Regions from separate parts of the Streptomyces sp. NPDC048291 genome, predicted to be linked through region 4. Evidence: riboswitches for the same ligand, from Rfam matches in the RefSeq annotation. Region 4 holds a riboswitch; each other region holds the start of a gene.

Region 1 (4,186 bases), 680 kb from region 4:
ACAACGGCTCACGCCAGGCGGGGATCAGGCGGGGCGCGTACCACTTCGCCCTGCCGGACAAGTCGTCGGGCGCCCGGCAGGCCGCGTACTTCGTGAGCCACGGCGGCACCTGGACGGCGGACGGCTGGACGCTGCCGCCCGCGCTCGACGTCGAGTACAACCCGTACGACAAGAAGCACAGGTGCTACGGACTGAGCACCTCCCGGATGGTCCAGTGGATCAGGTCCTTCAGCGACGAGCTGAAGCGGGAGACGGGCCGGCGGCCGGTGATCTACACGACCACGAACTGGTGGAACCTCTGCACCGGCGGCAGCGGCGCGTTCGCCGCCGACCACGCGCTGTGGATCGCCCGGCACGGCTCGGCGGACGCCGGGACGCTGCCGGCCGGATGGTCGTCGTGGACCTTCTGGCAGTACGACAACAGCGGCAGCCTGCCGGGTGACCAGAATCTCTTCAACGGGTCGGCGGGCCGACTGAAGGCGTTCGCCCTGGGCCTGTAGCCAAGCGGCGACCGGGCCGCCGGGCCGGAACCGGGACGGCGGCCTCACCCCACTCCGCGCACACCCACCCCGATATCGATCTCATACACCACCAAGACCGCCCCAGTTCACCTTCCGTTCATCCAGGTTGCCTACGGTCCAACAGCCAATGACCTCGAAAGATTGCCTGGGTAAATGGAAAACTTCTCGCTGATCCTCGCGATTGTGGTGATCACCGCACTCGCGTTTGATTTCACGAACGGTTTCCACGACACCGCCAACGCGATGGCCACCACCATCTCGACCGGTGCGCTCAAGCCCAAGATCGCGGTGGCCATGTCCGCCGCGCTCAACCTGGTGGGCGCCTTCCTGTCGGTGGAGGTCGCCAACACGATCTCCAAGGGTCTCGTCGACGAGAACGGCATTCGTCCCGAGGTCATCTTCGCCGCCCTCGTCGGCGCCATCCTCTGGAACCTGGTGACCTGGCTGGTGGGCCTGCCGTCCAGTTCCTCGCACGCCCTCATGGGCGGTCTGATCGGCGCCACCGTCGCCTCCGCCGGCTTCGGCGCGGTCCACGGCGACGTGCTCGTCACCAAGGTCCTGCTGCCGGCGGTCGCCGCCCCCGTCGTCGCGGGCCTCGCGGCGGCGCTCTCCACGCGCCTCTCCTACAGGCTCTCGAAGAACGCCGAGGACGAGGCCACCCGCAAGGGCTACCGTGCCGGCCAGATCGCCTCCGCCGGCCTGGTCTCGCTCGCGCACGGCACCAACGACGCGCAGAAGACGATGGGCATCATCACCCTCGCGCTGATCGCGGGCGGTTCCATCGCTCCCGGCTCGAACCCTCCCACCTGGGTCATCCTCTCCGCCGGCCTCGCCATCGCGCTCGGCACCTACATCGGCGGCTGGCGGATCATCCGCACCATGGGCACCGGCCTGACCGACCTCCAGCCACAGCAGGGCTTCGCCGCCCAGACCAGCGCGGCCACCGCCATCCTGGCCTCCTCCCACCTCGGCTTCTCGCTCTCCACCACGCACGTCGTCTCCGGTTCCGTGATGGGCGCGGGCCTCGGCCGCAGGGGCGGGACGGTCCGCTGGTCCACCGCGACCCGCATGATGGTCGCCTGGGTGCTCACGCTCCCGGCCGCCGCGCTGGTCGGCGCGCTGGCCGAGTCCGTGACGGACCTCGGCGACTGGGGCACGGCGGTCGTCGCCGTCTTCCTCGTGGCCTCCAGCGCCGCGATCTGGAAGCTCTCCCGCCGCGAGGTCGTGGACAGCGGCAACGTCGTCGCCGCCGCGGAGCCGGCCGGCGTGGTGACCACGGCGATCGCCGCCGTGACCCCGCCGCCCGTGGGCACGGCCACGGTCGCGGAGGACCTCACCGCCACGATCCCCTCCCCCGCCCCGGCCGCTCCCGCGGCCGACCCGGCCGCCACCGTCTGACCCCGAGGAAGAAGCGACATGAACATCGACTGGGCAGCCATCGGCTCCGTCTTCGGCGTCAGCCTCGTGGCCACCGTGGGACTGGTGGCCCTCTTCACCCTCGGCATCAAGGGCCTCTCCGCCCGCGAACGCGCCACCGCCCAGGGCGACTCCGCGGCCCTGGCCGTGACCGCCGCCTACCTCTGCTTCGCCGGCTGCGCGGCCGCCGTGGCGTACGGCATCCACCTGATCGTGGCGAAGGCCTGACACAAGAGGGCCCGGCACAAGCAGGCCTGACACACGAGGGCCTGACACAAAGGGCCTCGTCGGCGCCTCGAAGGCTCCTCTCCGTCCGGACGGAGAGGAGCCTTCCGCATGCCCCACAGGCCCCGCCGGACAACCGGTGTGGGCCTTCCCACACACTCCCCTCGCAGGTCAAAGGCAAGTTGACGGGTCTTCCGGGGGCGTGGTGGACTTCCGGAGCCATGTACGGCGGCAAGGGAGGAAGCCGGTGTGAATCCGGCGCGGTCCCGCCACTGTCACCGGGGTAGCAATCCCCCGGAAGCCAGGAACTCCCACCGCCGGTCTCGTCGAACCAGGGCGTGGACACCCTGAGTGAGGACATAACGCCATGCGCGGCTGCCGATCGAGGTCGAGTACCCGGCCCGTCCCCGACCCCGTCGCCGACCCCTCGGCCGGCTGAGCCGATGGGTGCCGATCGCGTCTTCGCGTACGGCGCCGCCGCCGGCCTACTCGGTGATCTGCTGCTCGGCGATCCTCGCCGAGGGCATCCGGTCGCCGTGTTCGGACGGGCGGCCGGAGCCGTGGAGCGGGTGCTGTGGCGGGACCACCGCGGGTGGGGCGCGCTGCACACCGCGGTGTGCGCCGGCGGCGCCGTGGCGCTGGGCGCCGTGGCCCAGCGGGTCGTACGGCCGTCCGCCGCCGCGTCCGTCGCTCTCACCGCCGCTGCCACCTGGGCCGTGGTCGGGGGTACTTCGCTCGCGCGCGAGGCCCGTGGCATCGGGCGGGCCCTGGAGGCCGGCGACGTCGAGGCGGCCCGCGCCCGGCTGCCGCATCTGTGCGGACGGGATCCGCAGGCCCTGGACGCCGACGGGATCGCGCGGGCGGTCGTGGAGTCCGTCGCCGAGAACACGAGCGACGCGGTCGTGGGCGCGCTGGTGTGGGGAGCCGTGGCCGGCGTCCCCGGGCTGGTGGGGTTCCGGGCCGTCAACACCCTGGACGCGATGGTGGGTCACAGGTCGGCCCGGTACCGGCGGTACGGGTGGGCCTCCGCGCGGCTGGACGACGTGGCCGGCTGGCCGGGGGCGCGGCTCACCGCCGTACTGGCCGCGGCGGCCGGGGACGACCCGCGGGGGGCCGTACGGGCCTGGCGGGCCGATGCCGTGAAGCATCCGAGTCCCAACGCCGGGCCCGTGGAGGCGTCGTTCGCGGGGGCGTTGGGGGTGCGGCTCGGGGGGACGTTGTCGTACGGGGGCCGGGTCGAGCACCGGCCGGTGCTGAACGGGGAGGGGCGGGCCGTGGAAGTCGCGGACATCGAGCGGGCGGTGTGGTTGTCGCGGCGGGTGGGGTGGCTGGCGTTGGGGGTGGGCGCGGCCGGGGCGCTGCTGCGCGGATCGCTCCGGGGCAGGGCGTCATGAACAACGGAGGCCTCCTCGTCGCAGGTACCACCTCCGACGCCGGGAAGAGTGTCGTCACCGCCGGTATCTGCCGGTGGCTGGTGCGGCAGGGTGTGAAGGTCGCGCCGTTCAAGGCGCAGAACATGTCGCTCAACTCCTTCGTCACGCGCGAAGGAGCCGAGATCGGGCGGGCGCAGGCCATGCAGGCGCAGGCCTGCCGGGTGGAGCCGACCGCGCTGATGAACCCCGTGCTGCTCAAGCCCGGCGGCGAGCAGAGCAGTCAGGTCGTGCTGCTCGGCAAGCCGGTCGGCGAGCTGAGCGCGCGTGGCTACCACGGCGGGCGGCAGCAGAAGCTGCTCGGGACCGTGCTCGACTGTCTCGCCGAGTTGCGGGGCACGTATGACGCGGTGATCTGTGAGGGGGCCGGCAGTCCGGCGGAGATCAACCTGCGCCGGACCGACATCGTGAACATGGGGATCGCCCGGAACGCCGGGCTGCCCGTGCTCGTGGTCGGGGACATCGACCGCGGCGGTGTCTTCGCCTCCTTCTTCGGGACCGTCGCGCTGCTCTCGCCGGAGGACCAGACCCTCGTCGCCGGGTTCCTCGTCAACAAGTTCCGCGGGGACGTCTCCCTGCTGGAGCCGGGCCTCG
Region 2 (4,186 bases), on a different contig from region 4:
GGCCGAGGTCGGCGGCGACCCGGTCGATCATCGAGGAGGAGACGAGGGTCTTGCCGATGCCGGCGCCCGCCGCCCACTGCCCGCGGTGGCGGTAGAGGTAGGAGATGGCGACGGCGAGGTAGTGGTTGGGGTTCATCAGGCCGGCGTCGCGGGTGACGATGCCGTGCCGGTCGGCGTCGGCGTCGTTGCCGGTGGCGACGCGGAACTCGTCGCGCTTCTCGATGAGCGAGGCCATCGCGTACGGCGACGAGCAGTCCATGCGGATCTTGCCGTCCCAGTCCAGCGTCATGAACCGCCAGGTGGGGTCGGTGTACGGGTTGACCACGGTGAGGTCGAGGCTGTGCCGTTCGGCGATCCGCCCCCAGTAGGCGACGGACGCGCCGCCGAGCGGGTCGGCGCCGATGCGGAGCCCGGAGGCCCGGACCGCGTCGAGGTCGAGGACGCTGGGCAGGTCGTCGACGTAGACGCCCATGAAGTCGTACCGGCCGGTGGTGGGCGCGGCGAGCGCCCGCTCGTACGGGATCCGCTGTACGTCCTTCATCCCGCCCGCGATGATCTGGTTGGCGCGGTCCTGGATCCAGGAGGTGGCGTCGGAGGCGGCGGGGCCGCCGCTGGGCGGGTTGTACTTGAAGCCGCCGTCGGCGGGCGGGTTGTGCGAGGGGGTGACGACGACGCCGTCCGCGAGGCCGGTGGTACGGCCCCGGTTGTGGGTGAGGATGGCGTGCGAGACGGCGGGGGTGGGAGTGTAGCCGTCGGCGCTGTCGACGAGGACGGTCACGCCGTTGGCGGCGAACACCTCAAGGGCGGTGACCTTGGCCGGCTCGGACAGGGCGTGGGTGTCGGCGCCCAGGAAGAGCGGGCCGTCGGTGCCCTGGCCGCTCCGGTACTCGCAGATGGCCTGGCTGGTCGCGGCGATGTGGTCCTCGTTGAACGCGGTCGTCAGCGACGATCCGCGGTGTCCCGAGGTGCCGAACGCCACCCGCTGGCCGGGGTCGGACGGGTCGGGGTGCAGCGCGTAGTAGGCCGTGACCAGCCGGGCCACGTCGACGAGGTCCTCCGGAGCCGCCGGCCGGCCCGCTCGCTCATGCGGCATGAGTCCACTTCCTCCGCAGTCGTTGATCGATCGCTCGCCGCCCATCTTTCCTTGTCAGCGGCCCCGAGCGCGAGTGCGGCACCGGCCGCGCGCCGAAGACACGGCGGGTTCACGGCGGGTTCACAGCAGACGTACCGCGGCGGGCGTGCGCCGTTCGCGAAGGTCCGCCGGCCGGCCGGGGCGGAGTCGAGGGAAACGCGAGAGGGCCCCCGGACGGATCCGGTGGGCCCTCTCGTGTCGTTCGGTGTGGCGTGGTGCCGGTCAGTGCGGTGCGGGCACCGTGCGCGCGGCGGTCGGTGCCTTCGCCGGCTTCGGGTTGAGGACGCGCTCGGCCAACTCGCCGAACAGCAGGCCGAATCCGACCCACAGCACCATCTGGATGGCGAGCGCCGAGAGCCGGAACCGCCACAGCAGGGTGGCCGGGAAGTCCGCGGGCACCTCGTTGACGACCGGCAGGAACTGGTAGGCGAGCCCGATGACGACGGCGAACGCGGCCACCGCGAGGACGGCGGCCCACCAGGTGCCCAGCCGCGGCTGGAGCCGCTTGCCGAGGATGGTGGCGGCGACCGCGAGGAGCACGCTGAGCAGCATCATCAGGAAGTAGAGCGTGGTCCGCTTGCCGATGGTGTCCGGGTCGCCCACCGACGGCGGGTTGGCCGGGTACTTCAGGAACGGCACCACGTAGACGGCGACCAGGGCGCAGCCGGACAGCAGCAGTGCCGTCGCCCGTGGCGAGAAGCGGCCGACGCGGCCGAGGGCGAAGCAGTAGGCGAGGGCGGCGATGCCGCCGAAGGCGACCCCGTAGACGAGGACGCCGGTGGCGAGGCCGGCGGTGGACTGCAGGGAGCGGGAGACGACCTCCATCTCGTGCTCGTGCGAGTGGGCGTCCTCGAAGCTGATCGCCTTGTCGACGTTCGGCTCGCCGAGGAGGTAGGCGACGACCAGGGCGAGCAGGCCGGCGGCCAGGCCGGCGAGCATGCCCCGCACCAGGAGGTTCCGGACCGTTGCGGAGTTCATGGGTGGTACGGCGTCCCTCGGGTCAGTGGCAGGGGAAGCCGAGCAGGTGGCGGGCGTCGTGCACCCACTCGTGGACGTCCGTGCCGCTGAACACGGAGGTGGCGCCCTGTTCGGCGCCGACGAAGTAGAGCAGGACCAGCATCAGGATGCCGAAGAAGACCGCCCAGGGAGCTATCGCGGACAGCGGCAGCTTGGCGGGCACGGCGGGGGTGTTGGCTGTCGGCGGAGCGACGGTCTGCGCCATGGCAGGACCTCCTCTGGGAGTTCGCGTCCCATCTCGGTGGTGCACAGGACGACGGCCACGGGTCTGACTCACGAGCAGCTGTGGGGCTCTCGCATACAGTGGCGCGACCGTTCCGGATTCCCACCGGGTTCCGTCTCGCCGTCGTCGATATCGGACAGACCGTACCGCGTGTCAGGAGCACGGCCAAGACCGCGTCACCAGGCGTGATCTTCGTCTCGCGCCTGGTGGGCGGCGGGTGGGGCGGGTCAGACGGGTGGGGCGAGGCCGAGTTCGCGTGCGCCGAGCGGGGCGAAGAAGCGGTCGACGTCGGCGTCGGTGACCTCGGCGAGGGTGGCCGGGGACCAGTGCGGGGTGCGGTCCTTGTCGACGACCTGGGCGCGGATGCCCTCCACCAGGTCATGGGTCGTCAGGGTCGCGCAGGAGACCCGGTACTCCTGGTCCAGGACCCGTTCCAGGGAGCCGAGTTCGCGGGCCCGGCGGAGCGCCGCGAGCGTGACCTTCAGGGCGGTGGGTGACCTGGTGAGCAGGGTGTCCGCGGTCTCCTTCGCGGCCGGGTCGCCGTGCGCGAGCAGCCGCCGGACGATCTCCTCGGCGGTGCCGGCCGCGTAGCAGGCGTCGATCCACTCCCGGTGCCCGGCCAACTCCCCCTCGGGCGCCTGCCGTACCCGCCGGGCGAGCGCCTCGGGTACCGGCAGGCCGGCGAGGTCGGCGACGAACGCGGGGACCGAGCCGGCCGGCAGGTACTGGTCGGCGAGTCCGCAGAGCACGGCGTCGGCGGCGCCGATCGACGCGCCGGTCAGGGCGAGATGGGTGCCGAGTTCGCCGGGCGCGCGGCTCAGCAGATACGTGCCGCCGACGTCGGGGACGAAGCCGATCCCGGTCTCCGGCATGGCGATCCGCGACCGCTCGGTGGCGATCCGGACGCTGCCGTGCGCCGAGACACCGACGCCGCCGCCCATCACGATGCCGTCCATGAGCGCGACGTACGGCTTCGGGTACCGGGCGATGCGGGCGTTGAGCCGGTACTCGTCCCGCCAGAACGCGGCTGCCGCCGACCCGTCGCCGTCCCGGGCGTCGTCGTGGACGGCGCGGATGTCCCCGCCCGCGCACAGGCCGCGCTCCCCCGCACCGGTGATGACGACGGTCCGCACGGCGGGGTCGTGCTCCCACTCCGTGAGCGCCTCGTCGATGCGGCGCACCATGGCGTGCGAGAGCGCGTTGATGGCCTTCGGCCGGTTGAGCGTGATGTGCCCGGCCCGTCCGTCGACGTGCAGCAGGACGTGTTCCTGGGCGCCGGTCATCCGGCCACCTCCGCCGGGCCGCGGGCCGCGATGAGGCACATGATCTCGTCGGTTCCTTCCGGGAGCGGGTGGACGCGTGGGTCGGGGACGATCTTCTCGCGTCCGTCGCGTCCACGGCTCACCGACCCGTCGGCCTGTCGACCCGTCGTAGGGCGTCCCGGGCCTCGGTCGCGGCGGCGGGTCAGAAGGTCAGCACCGGTTTGACCACGTCCTCCTTCATCCGTGCGACCGCTTCGTCGATCGCCGTGAACGGGAAGGCGGTGACGAGCCGTTCGGCGGGGAAGCGGCCCGCTGCCCGCCAGTCCAGGAGGAGGGGGACGAAGTCCTGCGGGTTCGCGTCGCCCTCGATGCTGCCGCGGATCGTCTTGCCGCCGCCGATGAGGTCCAGCGTGTCGACGCCGAGGTCCGCCGCGCCGAGGCCGACGACGACCAGGGAACCCAGGGGTGCCAGGGCGCGGGCGGCGGCGCGGATCACCGGGGCCGCTCCGGTGGTGTCGAAGGCGTGCGAGGCGCCGCCCGCGGTGAGGTCCC
Region 3 (4,186 bases), on a different contig from region 4:
GTCGTCGAAGCGGGCCCGTCGCAACGAGGGGGTGAAGGCGGGGGCTATGAGGATGACTCGGCAGGTCACGGGCGGACGTTCCTCCTCGGACGGACAACGGACAACGGACAACGGACAACGGACAACGGACAACGGACAACGGACGCCGACGGCGGCGGGCGCCGGACGCGCACGACAGTACGCCGTGCGGCGCCCGCGGGTCCGCCGTGCGGTACCCGCAGGACGCCGTCCGGCACCCCGCGCCAAGCCGTCCGGCACCCCGCGCCAAGCCGTCCGGCACCCCGCGCCAAACCGTCCGGCGCCGCCCCGGATGTCGTCGGCTACAGCTCCGCGCGTACCGTGCGCGCTGCCGCGACCAGGTTCTCCAGGGAGGTGCGGACCTCCGGCCAGCCGCGGGTCTTGAGGCCGCAGTCGGGGTTGACCCAGAGCCGGTCGGCGGGGATGGCCGCCAGGCCGGTCCGTACCAGGGCGGCGGCCTCCGCCGGGCTCGGCACGCGGGGGGAGTGGATGTCGTAGACCCCGGGTCCCGCCTCGCGCGGGTAGCCGTGGGCGGCCAGTTCGCGGGCGACCTGCATGTGCGAGCGGGCCGCCTCCAGGCTGATGACGTCCGCGTCGAGGTCGTCGATGGCCTGGACGATGTCGCCGAACTCGGCGTAGCACATGTGGGTGTGGACCTGCGTCTCCGGACGGACTCCGGCGGTGGTGAGCCGGAACGCCTCGGTCGCCCAGGCGAGGTAGGCGGGGCGGTCGGCGGCCCGCAGCGGCAGGGTCTCCCGGAGGGCGGGTTCGTCGACCTGGATGACGGAGGTGCCCGCCGCCTCCAGGTCGTTCACCTCGTCGCGCAGGGCGAGGGCGATCTGGCGGGCGGTGTCGCCGAGCGGCTGGTCGTCGCGGACGAAGGACCAGGCGAGCATGGTGACCGGGCCGGTGAGCATGCCCTTGACCGGGCGGGAGGTGAGGGACTGGGCGTACGACGTCCAGCGCACCGTCATCGGCTCGGGCCGGGAGATGTCGCCGGCCAGGACCGGCGGGCGTACGTACCGGGTGCCGTAGGACTGGACCCAGCCGTGCTGGGTGGCCAGGTATCCGGTGAGCTGTTCGGCGAAGTACTGGACCATGTCGTTGCGTTCGGGTTCGCCGTGCACCAGGACGTCCAGGCCCGCCTTCTCCTGGAAGGCGACCACCTCCTGGATCTCGGCCCGCACCCGGTCCTCGTAACCGGCCGTGTCGATGCGTCCGGCGCGCAGGTCGGCGCGTGCGGTGCGCAGTTCGCCGGTCTGCGGGAACGAGCCGATGGTCGTCGTGGGCAGCAACGGCAGCCGCAGGTGCGCGCGTTGGGCGGCGGAGCGTTCGGCGTACGACTGCGGGCGCCGGGCGTCGGACTCGGTGACGGCCGCGGCGCGGGCGCGCACGGCGGGGTCGCGGGTGATCGGTGAAGTCGCCCGGGAGACCAGGTCGGCGCGGTTGGCGGCGAGTTCGGCGGCGATGGTGTCGGGGCCCTGGGCGAGGCCCTTGGCGAGGGTGACGACCTCGGCCGTCTTCTGCCTCGCGAAGGACAGCCAGCGCAGGATCTGCGGCTCGATGTCCCGCTCGGCGGAGGCGTCGAGGGGGACGTGCAGGAGGGAGCAGGAGGCGGCGACGTCGACCCGGTCGGCGAGACCCAGCAGGGTGCCGAGGGTGGTGAGGGACGCCGACAGGTCGTTCACCCAGATGTTGCGGCCGTTGACCACACCGGCGACCAGCCGCTTGCCGGGCAGCCCGCCGACGGCGGCCAGGGCGTCCAGGTTGACGGCCGCCGCCTCGGTGAAGTCGAGGGCGAGCCCCTCGACCGGGGCCTTGGCCAGCACCGGCAGGGCCCCGCCGAGCCGGTCGAAGTAGGAGGCGACCAGGAGCTTCGGCCGGTCGGTGAGGGCGCCGAGGTCGCGGTAGGCACGGGTGGCGGCGTTGAGTTCGGCCGGGGTGCGGTCCTGGACCAGGGCGGGTTCGTCGAGCTGCACCCACTCGGCGCCGGCCGCCCGCAGGTCGGCGAGCACCTCGGCGTAGACCGGGAGCAGCCGGTCGAGCAGGGTGAGCGGGTCGAAGCCGGCGGGCACGCCGGGCGCCGGCTTGGCGAGCAGCAGATAGGTGACGGGGCCGACCAGTACCGGCCGGGCGGTGAGCCCGAGGGCCAGGGCCTCCGTCAGCTCGCCCACCTGCTTGGCGGAGTCCGTGGCGAAGACGGTGTCGGGACCCAACTCCGGCACCAGGTAGTGATAGTTGGTGTCGAACCACTTCGTCATCTCCAGCGGCGCGACGTCCTGCGTGCCGCGGGCCATGGCGAAGTAGCCGTCGAGCGCGTCGGCGTCGACGGCGGCCCGGTGCCGCTCGGGGACGGCGCCGACCATCACGGTGGTGTCGAGGACGTGGTCGTAGTACGAGAAGTCGCCGGTCGGCACCTCGTGGATGCCGGCCTCGGCCAGCTGCCGCCAGGTGGAGCGGCGCAGTTCGGCGGCGGAGGCCCGCAGGGCGCCGGCGGTGACCCGGCCCCTCCAGTAGCTCTCGATCGCCTTCTTCAGTTCCCGGTTCGGCCCCTGGCGGGGGTAGCCGTACACGGTGGCCCGGGCTGCCGCGGCTGCGGACTCGGTGGTCACGGAGATCTCCTTCGCGAGACGATTCCCTGAGATCCCGGCGACGGGACGAGAGCGCGAAGGGGCGACGAACCGGACGGCAACGGTCGTACGCCGTGAGGGAGTACGCGACCGTCCGTCCGATATGCACGCCGACCCGCCCACGAGGTCACCGGGATGTCCGCGCACGAGTGGTTCGCGCACGGGCAGTTGGCAGGTCTTCGGACTCGCGGGCACGCCCTCCTCCGGAGGACACCTACTGGCCGTCGCTTCCCGGACCCTGTACGTCGGATCCAGTGCGTATGACGGCGGTCGTTCCCGCTCACCGCTGCGGGGCAGTCCCGGATTCCCACCGGGTTCCCTCTTGCGACGCCCTGTCCGGCTGACAGGACGAACCAGCTGCGAGGGCCACCTTACGACGTCCGCGAGGGCCGTGTCCCCGTCGGCCCGGAGGACATGATCACGGACATCGCCCCGGACCTCGCCCGGAGCCGCTGACGCCTGATTGTCGGTGCCGGCTGACACACTGACGGACGTGGACACTGAACGCAGGGAACGGGCCGCACGCTTCGTGGAGTTGCACCGGGAGGGCTGCTTCCTGCTCCCCAACGCCTGGGACGCGGGCAGCGCCCGCGTCCTGGAGTCGGCCGGCTTCCCGGCCGTGGCCACCACCAGCGCGGGCATCGCCTTCTCCCTGGGCCGCGCAGACCACGACTACGGCGGCGGCCGGGTCGACCGCGCCACCATGGTGGGCCGGATCCGTGAGATCGCCGCCGAGGTCCGGATCCCGGTGAGCGCGGACCTGGAGGACGGGTTCGGCGAGGCGCCCGGGACCGTCGCCGAGACGATCTCGACGACCCTCGCGGCCGGGGCCGCCGGCGGCAACATCGAGGACTTCACGGGCGACCGCTCCCGCCCGCTGTACGAGCCGGAGCTCGCGGCCGACCGGATCCGCGCCGCGCGCGAGGCGGTCGACGCGGCCGGCGAGCCGTTCGTCCTGGTCGGCCGGACCGACGTGCTGCTCACCGGCGGCCCGCTCGACGAGGCGGTCCGGCGGGCCAACGCGTATCTGGCGGCGGGCGCCGACTGCGCGTTCGTGCCGGGCGCGGCGGACGCCGGGACGATCGGCAGGCTGGTGCGGGAGATCGACGGCCCGCTGAACGTGGTGATGGGCCTCACCGGAGGCGTCCTGTCCCTGGCCGACCTCCGTGAACTCGGCGTGCGCCGGGTCACGGTGGGCGGCAGCATCGCACGGGCGATGTACGCACAACTGCTCGCCGCGGCCCGCGAGCTGGCCGAGCGGGGCACCTTCACCTACGCCCGGAACCAGATCTCCCAGACGGACCTGAACGAGCTGTTCCGCAGCTGACGCACCGGGCGGTACGGCCCGCGGGGCCGGCGGGGTGTCAGCCGGCGTCCGCCTGCTGCTGCTCCTGTAGGCGCCGGTATGCGGCGACGAGGAACACCCAGATCTCGCTGACCGTGGGGAACGGCGCGACGGCGTGCCGGAGGCGTTTCAGCGGGACCTCGCCGGCGACCGCCACGGTGGCCGCGTGCAGCAGCTCGCTGACGCCGGACCC
Region 4 (4,186 bases):
GCTGACCTACTCGGGCGAGTACGCGGTCGCCGCCGCGAGGATCGCCGGGCAGTTGGGGCTGCCCGGCCCCTCCCTCGCCGTGGTCGCAGCCTGTACCGACCCGCCCGCCCTGCGTGCGCTGCTGGCCGGCCGTGCCGTTCCCGTCGGCGACCCCGCCGACCCCGGCGCACCCCGCGCGCCCGGCGTCCCGCCCCGTGTCTCGGCCGAGACGGTCGTCCTGGACGGCGAGATCCGGATCGCCGCCATCACCCGTACGACCCTGGGTCCGGCGCCCGCCCGGCAGCCGCTGCGGCACACCGTGCACGCCCACGACGGCCTGCTGCACAACCGCTTCCTGCGCCTGGCCGTCGACCGCACCGTGCGCGCCCTCGGCGTCGACCGGGGTGTCCTGCACATCGGCCTCGCCCTCACCGACCGCGGCCCCCGGGTCACCGACGTCGCCCCGCATCTCCCGGGCGACCTGATCCCGCTCCTCGTCAGGCGGGCCACCGGCGTCGACCTCGCCCGGGCCGCCGCCGCCCTGGCCACCGGCGAGGCCGCCGACACGACGCCCACCCGGCAGCGGACGGCCGCGGTCCAGTTCGCCTACCCCGCCGCCACCGGCCGCCTCGACCACCTGGACCTCTCCCCCGACGCGGCCCGCGAACCCGGCGCCGACCGGATGCTCCTCACCCGGCACACCGGCAGCCACGTCACCGCCGGCCCGCACGCCACCGCCGCCGACCGGCTGGCCCTGTGGGTGGCGGTCGGCGAGACCCCGGCCGACTGCGACGACGCGCTGCGCCGGATGGCCCGCCACCTGTCGGCGGGCATCGCCCCGCTCGCGAACGCGGCGAACGCGGCCTAGGGGTTTTGGTCAAGAGTTCGATCCCGTGGTCCTCCCGTTCGGGAAAGGCGCTGGATCGCCGGGCGCGTCCCGCCCTACGGTGCCGCCATGAGCAATCACCAGGAAGCGCCTGTCGCGCCCGTCGAGGCCTTTGAACCCCCTTACTACGTGGCCGTCTTCAGCACGGTGCGCACCGCGGACCAGAGCGGCTACGCGGAGACCAACGCCCGCATGGAGGACCTGGTGAAGGACGTCCCCGGGTACCTGGGGATGGACTACGCGCAGACCCCCGGCGGGCTGGGCATCACCGTCGGGTACTTCCGCGACGCCGACGCGCTCGCGCAGTGGCGGACCGATGCCGAGCACCGCGAGGCACAGAAGCGCGGGCGGGCCGAGTGGTACGAGAGCTACACCCTGCACGTGGCGAAGGTGGAGCGGAGCCACGGTTTCACGCGGGGGTCGTCCGCGGACGCGGCGCGCTAGAAGGCGACCGCCCGTATCAACCGCCCCGCCTCCCCGAGCACTTCGACCTCCGCCCGGCTCATCGCCGGATCGGCCGCCCGCCGGCGCAGGGCCTCCGCCAGCCCCTCCTCGGTCAGGCCCGCCCCGGCCGGACCGCCCGGGTCGGCGAGCAGGGCGGTCAGCAGGCCGTGGGCCAACGGGTACGCGCCCAGGGTTACCTGGGCGAGGATCACCGCGGACATGCCCCAGTCGAGTCCGGGCGGCCCGTCCTCGGCGTTGGTCCAGTCGATGACCCGGGGGCCGTCGGCGGTGAGTATCACGTTGTCCGGATGCAGGTCGAGGTGGAGGACCCGGGCGCCGGGTGCGTCCGGGTCCCGGCCTGGCAGGGCGTGCAGCCGCCGCAGCAGCGAGGCGAGCAGCGCACCGCCCTCCGCCGGGCCCGTCTCCCCCGCCAGCAGCGCCGCCAGCATGGTCGGCCCGGACAGCCGCTCCATGACCAGTTCGGTACGGGACCCGGTCGGCCGCACCCGGGGCGCCGGGTACCCGTGCTCCCGTACGTACGTCATCACCGCGCCCTCGGCGACCGCGTCCCCCCGGCCGTCCCGGTCCCGGCGCAGCACCCATGCCTCGTCGAGCTCGTACACGTCGGCCGAACGCCCCGAACCGAGCAGTCTCCCCGTCATGGCATGACCATAACGAGACGGTCTCCGCACAGCCCCCTCTCAGCTTCCCGTCGGCGGCCGGTAAGGTAGCCGGGTCGTCATCACCCGTACGGGGGGAAGCCGGTGCAATTCCGGCGCTGACCCGCAACCGTGAGCCGCACTCGTGCGGCAAGCCGGACCGCCGCGCCCGGGACGTTGATCGGCTCATGTGCGCCGGCACCCGTCGTCGCACGGCACCGTCGAGGTTTACGGAGCCGAGCCGCCGGGGTGTCCCGTGCTGCCCGGCTCCCCCGCAGGGAGAGGCACCCGCCGACCATGACCGTCCTCCGCCGCACCGCCGGGGTGCTGGCCGCCACCGCCGTCATCGGTACCGCCACACCCGCGACGACCGCACTGGCCGCCGGCACCACCTCCCCGTCGCCGTCCGCGTCGGCGGTGCTCCCGTCGGGGCTGTACGGCAGCTCGGACCCGAAGTTCGACGGCGTCTGGCGCCAGTCCCTCGCCCTGCTGGCCCAGCGCGCGGTGGGGGTGACCCCGGCCGTGAAGGCGGTGGACTGGCTGGCCGGGCAGCAGTGCGCGAACGGCGCGTTCGCCGCGTTCCGCGCCGAGCCGACGGCGGCCTGTGACGCCAAGGTGGCCGTCGACACGAACAGCACGGCCGCCGCCGTACAGGCGCTGAAGGCGGCCGGCGGGCACGACGCCGCCGCGGACAGGGCCGTGACCTGGCTGAAGGCCCAGCAGAACAAGGACAGCGGCTGGGGCTACACCCCGGGCTCGCCCAGCGACACCAACTCCACCGGCGTGGTCGTCGGCGCGCTCGCGGCGACCGGCGAGAGCGCGGACAGGTCGCCGTACGACCTCCTCGCCAAGTGGTCCCTCCCGTGCGGCCAGGACGGCGGCGGTGCCCTCGCCTACCAGCCGGACAAGCAGGGGAAGCTGGCCGCCAACGCGGACGCGACCGCGGCCGGGGTGCTCGGAGCCCTCGGCAAGGGCTTCGTGACGACGGCCGGGAAGACCCCGGCGAAGGCCCCCGCCTGCGCCGGAGCCGGTTCCGGCAAGGCCCTCACCCGGGAGGACGTGGCCCGCAACGGCGCCGCGTACCTGGCGGACGCCATGGCCAAGGCCGGCCACCTCGTCTCCGCGCTCCCCGGCGCCACGCCGCAGCCGGACTACGGCAACACCGCCGACGCGGTCGTCGCCCTCGCCGCGCAGGGCTGGACCGAGCAGGCCCGGAAGCCGTACGCCTGGCTGGCGGCGCACGCCGTGCCGTGGGCGGAGCAGAGCGGGCCCGCGGCCTACGCCGAACTGATCCTCGCCGCACACGCGATGGGCGCGGACCCGCGCGACTTCGGCGGCACGAACCTGGTGACGGCGCTGAACGCGACGGGACCGGCACCGCGGGCCGCCGCCGAGAAGCAGGCCGAGAAGCACAGCCAGGCGAAGAAGTCGGGCAACAGCGTGTGGTGGATCGTCGGCACCGGGCTCGTCGCCGGGATCGGCATCGGCTTCCTGTTCAGCGGCCGTCGCAAGCAGCAGCAGCCGTGACCGCGGTCCGCCGTGCGGTGCCGCTGCTCCTGGCCGCGCTGACGCTGTGCGCGACGGCCGCCGGGCCTGCGGTGGCCACCGGCTACCGGTACTGGTCCTTCTGGGAGCGAGACGGCGCGCGCTGGACGTACGCGACGCAGGGGCCGTCGACCGCGCGGCCCGCCGACGGTTCGGTCGAGGGCTTCCGCTTCGCGGTGAGCGAGGACTCCGCGGACGCGTCGCGCCCGCGCGGCACGGCGGACTTCGCGACGATCTGCGCGGACACGCCCGCCGCCGGGGGCCGCAAACGGGTGGGCCTGGTCGTCGACTTCGGCACGACGGCGGACGCGCCCTCGGGTGAACGGCCGCCCGCGCGGCGGACGGCGTGCGCGGTGGTGTCCGAGGACGCGACGACGGCGGAGGCGCTGGCGACGGTGGCGAAGCCGCTGCGGTACGACACGAACGCGTTGTTGTGTGCGATCGGGGGGTATCCGGCACGCGGGTGCGGGGAGAAGGTCGCGGCGGGGGCCGGGAGTTCCCCGTCGACCGGCGGCCCGTCCCTCGACCTGGCGGCCGGCGCGGGGGTGGTCGTCCTGGTGGCCGCGGGCGCCGTCTGGCAGACCCGGCGGCGCAGACATGCGTGACCACCACAGTGCGGGCGAGTGGCGGCTCCTCGCGCAGTTCCCCGCGCCCCTGAAGGGGCACGCCCCAG

Evidence for each region. Region 4 has a riboswitch for cobalamin ahead of ACGF5O_RS00960 (prenyltransferase/squalene oxidase repeat-containing protein). Riboswitches for the same ligand answer to the same signal wherever they lie in the genome.
Region 1: it holds a riboswitch for cobalamin, as region 4 does, so the genes downstream of both, ACGF5O_RS03965 (cobalamin biosynthesis protein) here and ACGF5O_RS00960 (prenyltransferase/squalene oxidase repeat-containing protein) in region 4, are expected to answer to the same signal.
Region 2: it holds a riboswitch for cobalamin, as region 4 does, so the genes downstream of both, ACGF5O_RS31940 (CbtB-domain containing protein) here and ACGF5O_RS00960 (prenyltransferase/squalene oxidase repeat-containing protein) in region 4, are expected to answer to the same signal.
Region 3: it holds a riboswitch for cobalamin, as region 4 does, so the genes downstream of both, metE (5-methyltetrahydropteroyltriglutamate--homocysteine S-methyltransferase) here and ACGF5O_RS00960 (prenyltransferase/squalene oxidase repeat-containing protein) in region 4, are expected to answer to the same signal.

What each region holds. Positions count from the first base shown of each region.
Region 1 covers NZ_JBICZC010000001.1:903,240-907,425, reverse strand. Annotated here, with positions in the region: gene ACGF5O_RS03980 (lysozyme) at 1-500, shown strand, start outside; gene ACGF5O_RS03975 (anion permease) at 675-1,919, shown strand; gene ACGF5O_RS03970 (hypothetical protein) at 1,938-2,165, shown strand; cobalamin riboswitch at 2,352-2,493, shown strand; gene ACGF5O_RS03965 (cobalamin biosynthesis protein) at 2,606-3,556, shown strand; gene ACGF5O_RS03960 (cobyric acid synthase) at 3,553-4,186, shown strand, end outside.
Region 2 covers NZ_JBICZC010000012.1:292,974-297,159, reverse strand. Annotated here, with positions in the region: gene pgm (phosphoglucomutase (alpha-D-glucose-1,6-bisphosphate-dependent)) at 1-1,093, opposite strand, end outside; gene ACGF5O_RS31945 (CbtA family protein) at 1,355-2,110, opposite strand; gene ACGF5O_RS31940 (CbtB-domain containing protein) at 2,133-2,354, opposite strand; cobalamin riboswitch at 2,391-2,532, opposite strand; gene ACGF5O_RS31935 (enoyl-CoA hydratase/isomerase family protein) at 2,600-3,655, opposite strand; gene ACGF5O_RS31930 (hypothetical protein) at 3,652-3,777, opposite strand; gene ACGF5O_RS31925 (NAD(P)-dependent alcohol dehydrogenase) at 3,837-4,186, opposite strand, start outside.
Region 3 covers NZ_JBICZC010000005.1:49,648-53,833, forward strand. Annotated here, with positions in the region: gene ACGF5O_RS14295 (histidine phosphatase family protein) at 1-69, opposite strand, end outside; gene metE (5-methyltetrahydropteroyltriglutamate--homocysteine S-methyltransferase) at 321-2,630, opposite strand; cobalamin riboswitch at 2,801-3,021, opposite strand; gene ACGF5O_RS14305 (isocitrate lyase/phosphoenolpyruvate mutase family protein) at 3,142-3,975, shown strand; gene ACGF5O_RS14310 (dihydrolipoyl dehydrogenase family protein) at 4,013-4,186, opposite strand, start outside.
Region 4 covers NZ_JBICZC010000001.1:226,766-230,951, reverse strand. Annotated here, with positions in the region: gene ACGF5O_RS00975 (hypothetical protein) at 1-847, shown strand, start outside; gene ACGF5O_RS00970 (antibiotic biosynthesis monooxygenase family protein) at 935-1,309, shown strand; gene ACGF5O_RS00965 (phosphotransferase) at 1,306-1,971, opposite strand; cobalamin riboswitch at 2,026-2,156, shown strand; gene ACGF5O_RS00960 (prenyltransferase/squalene oxidase repeat-containing protein) at 2,266-3,495, shown strand; gene ACGF5O_RS00955 (SCO2322 family protein) at 3,492-4,118, shown strand.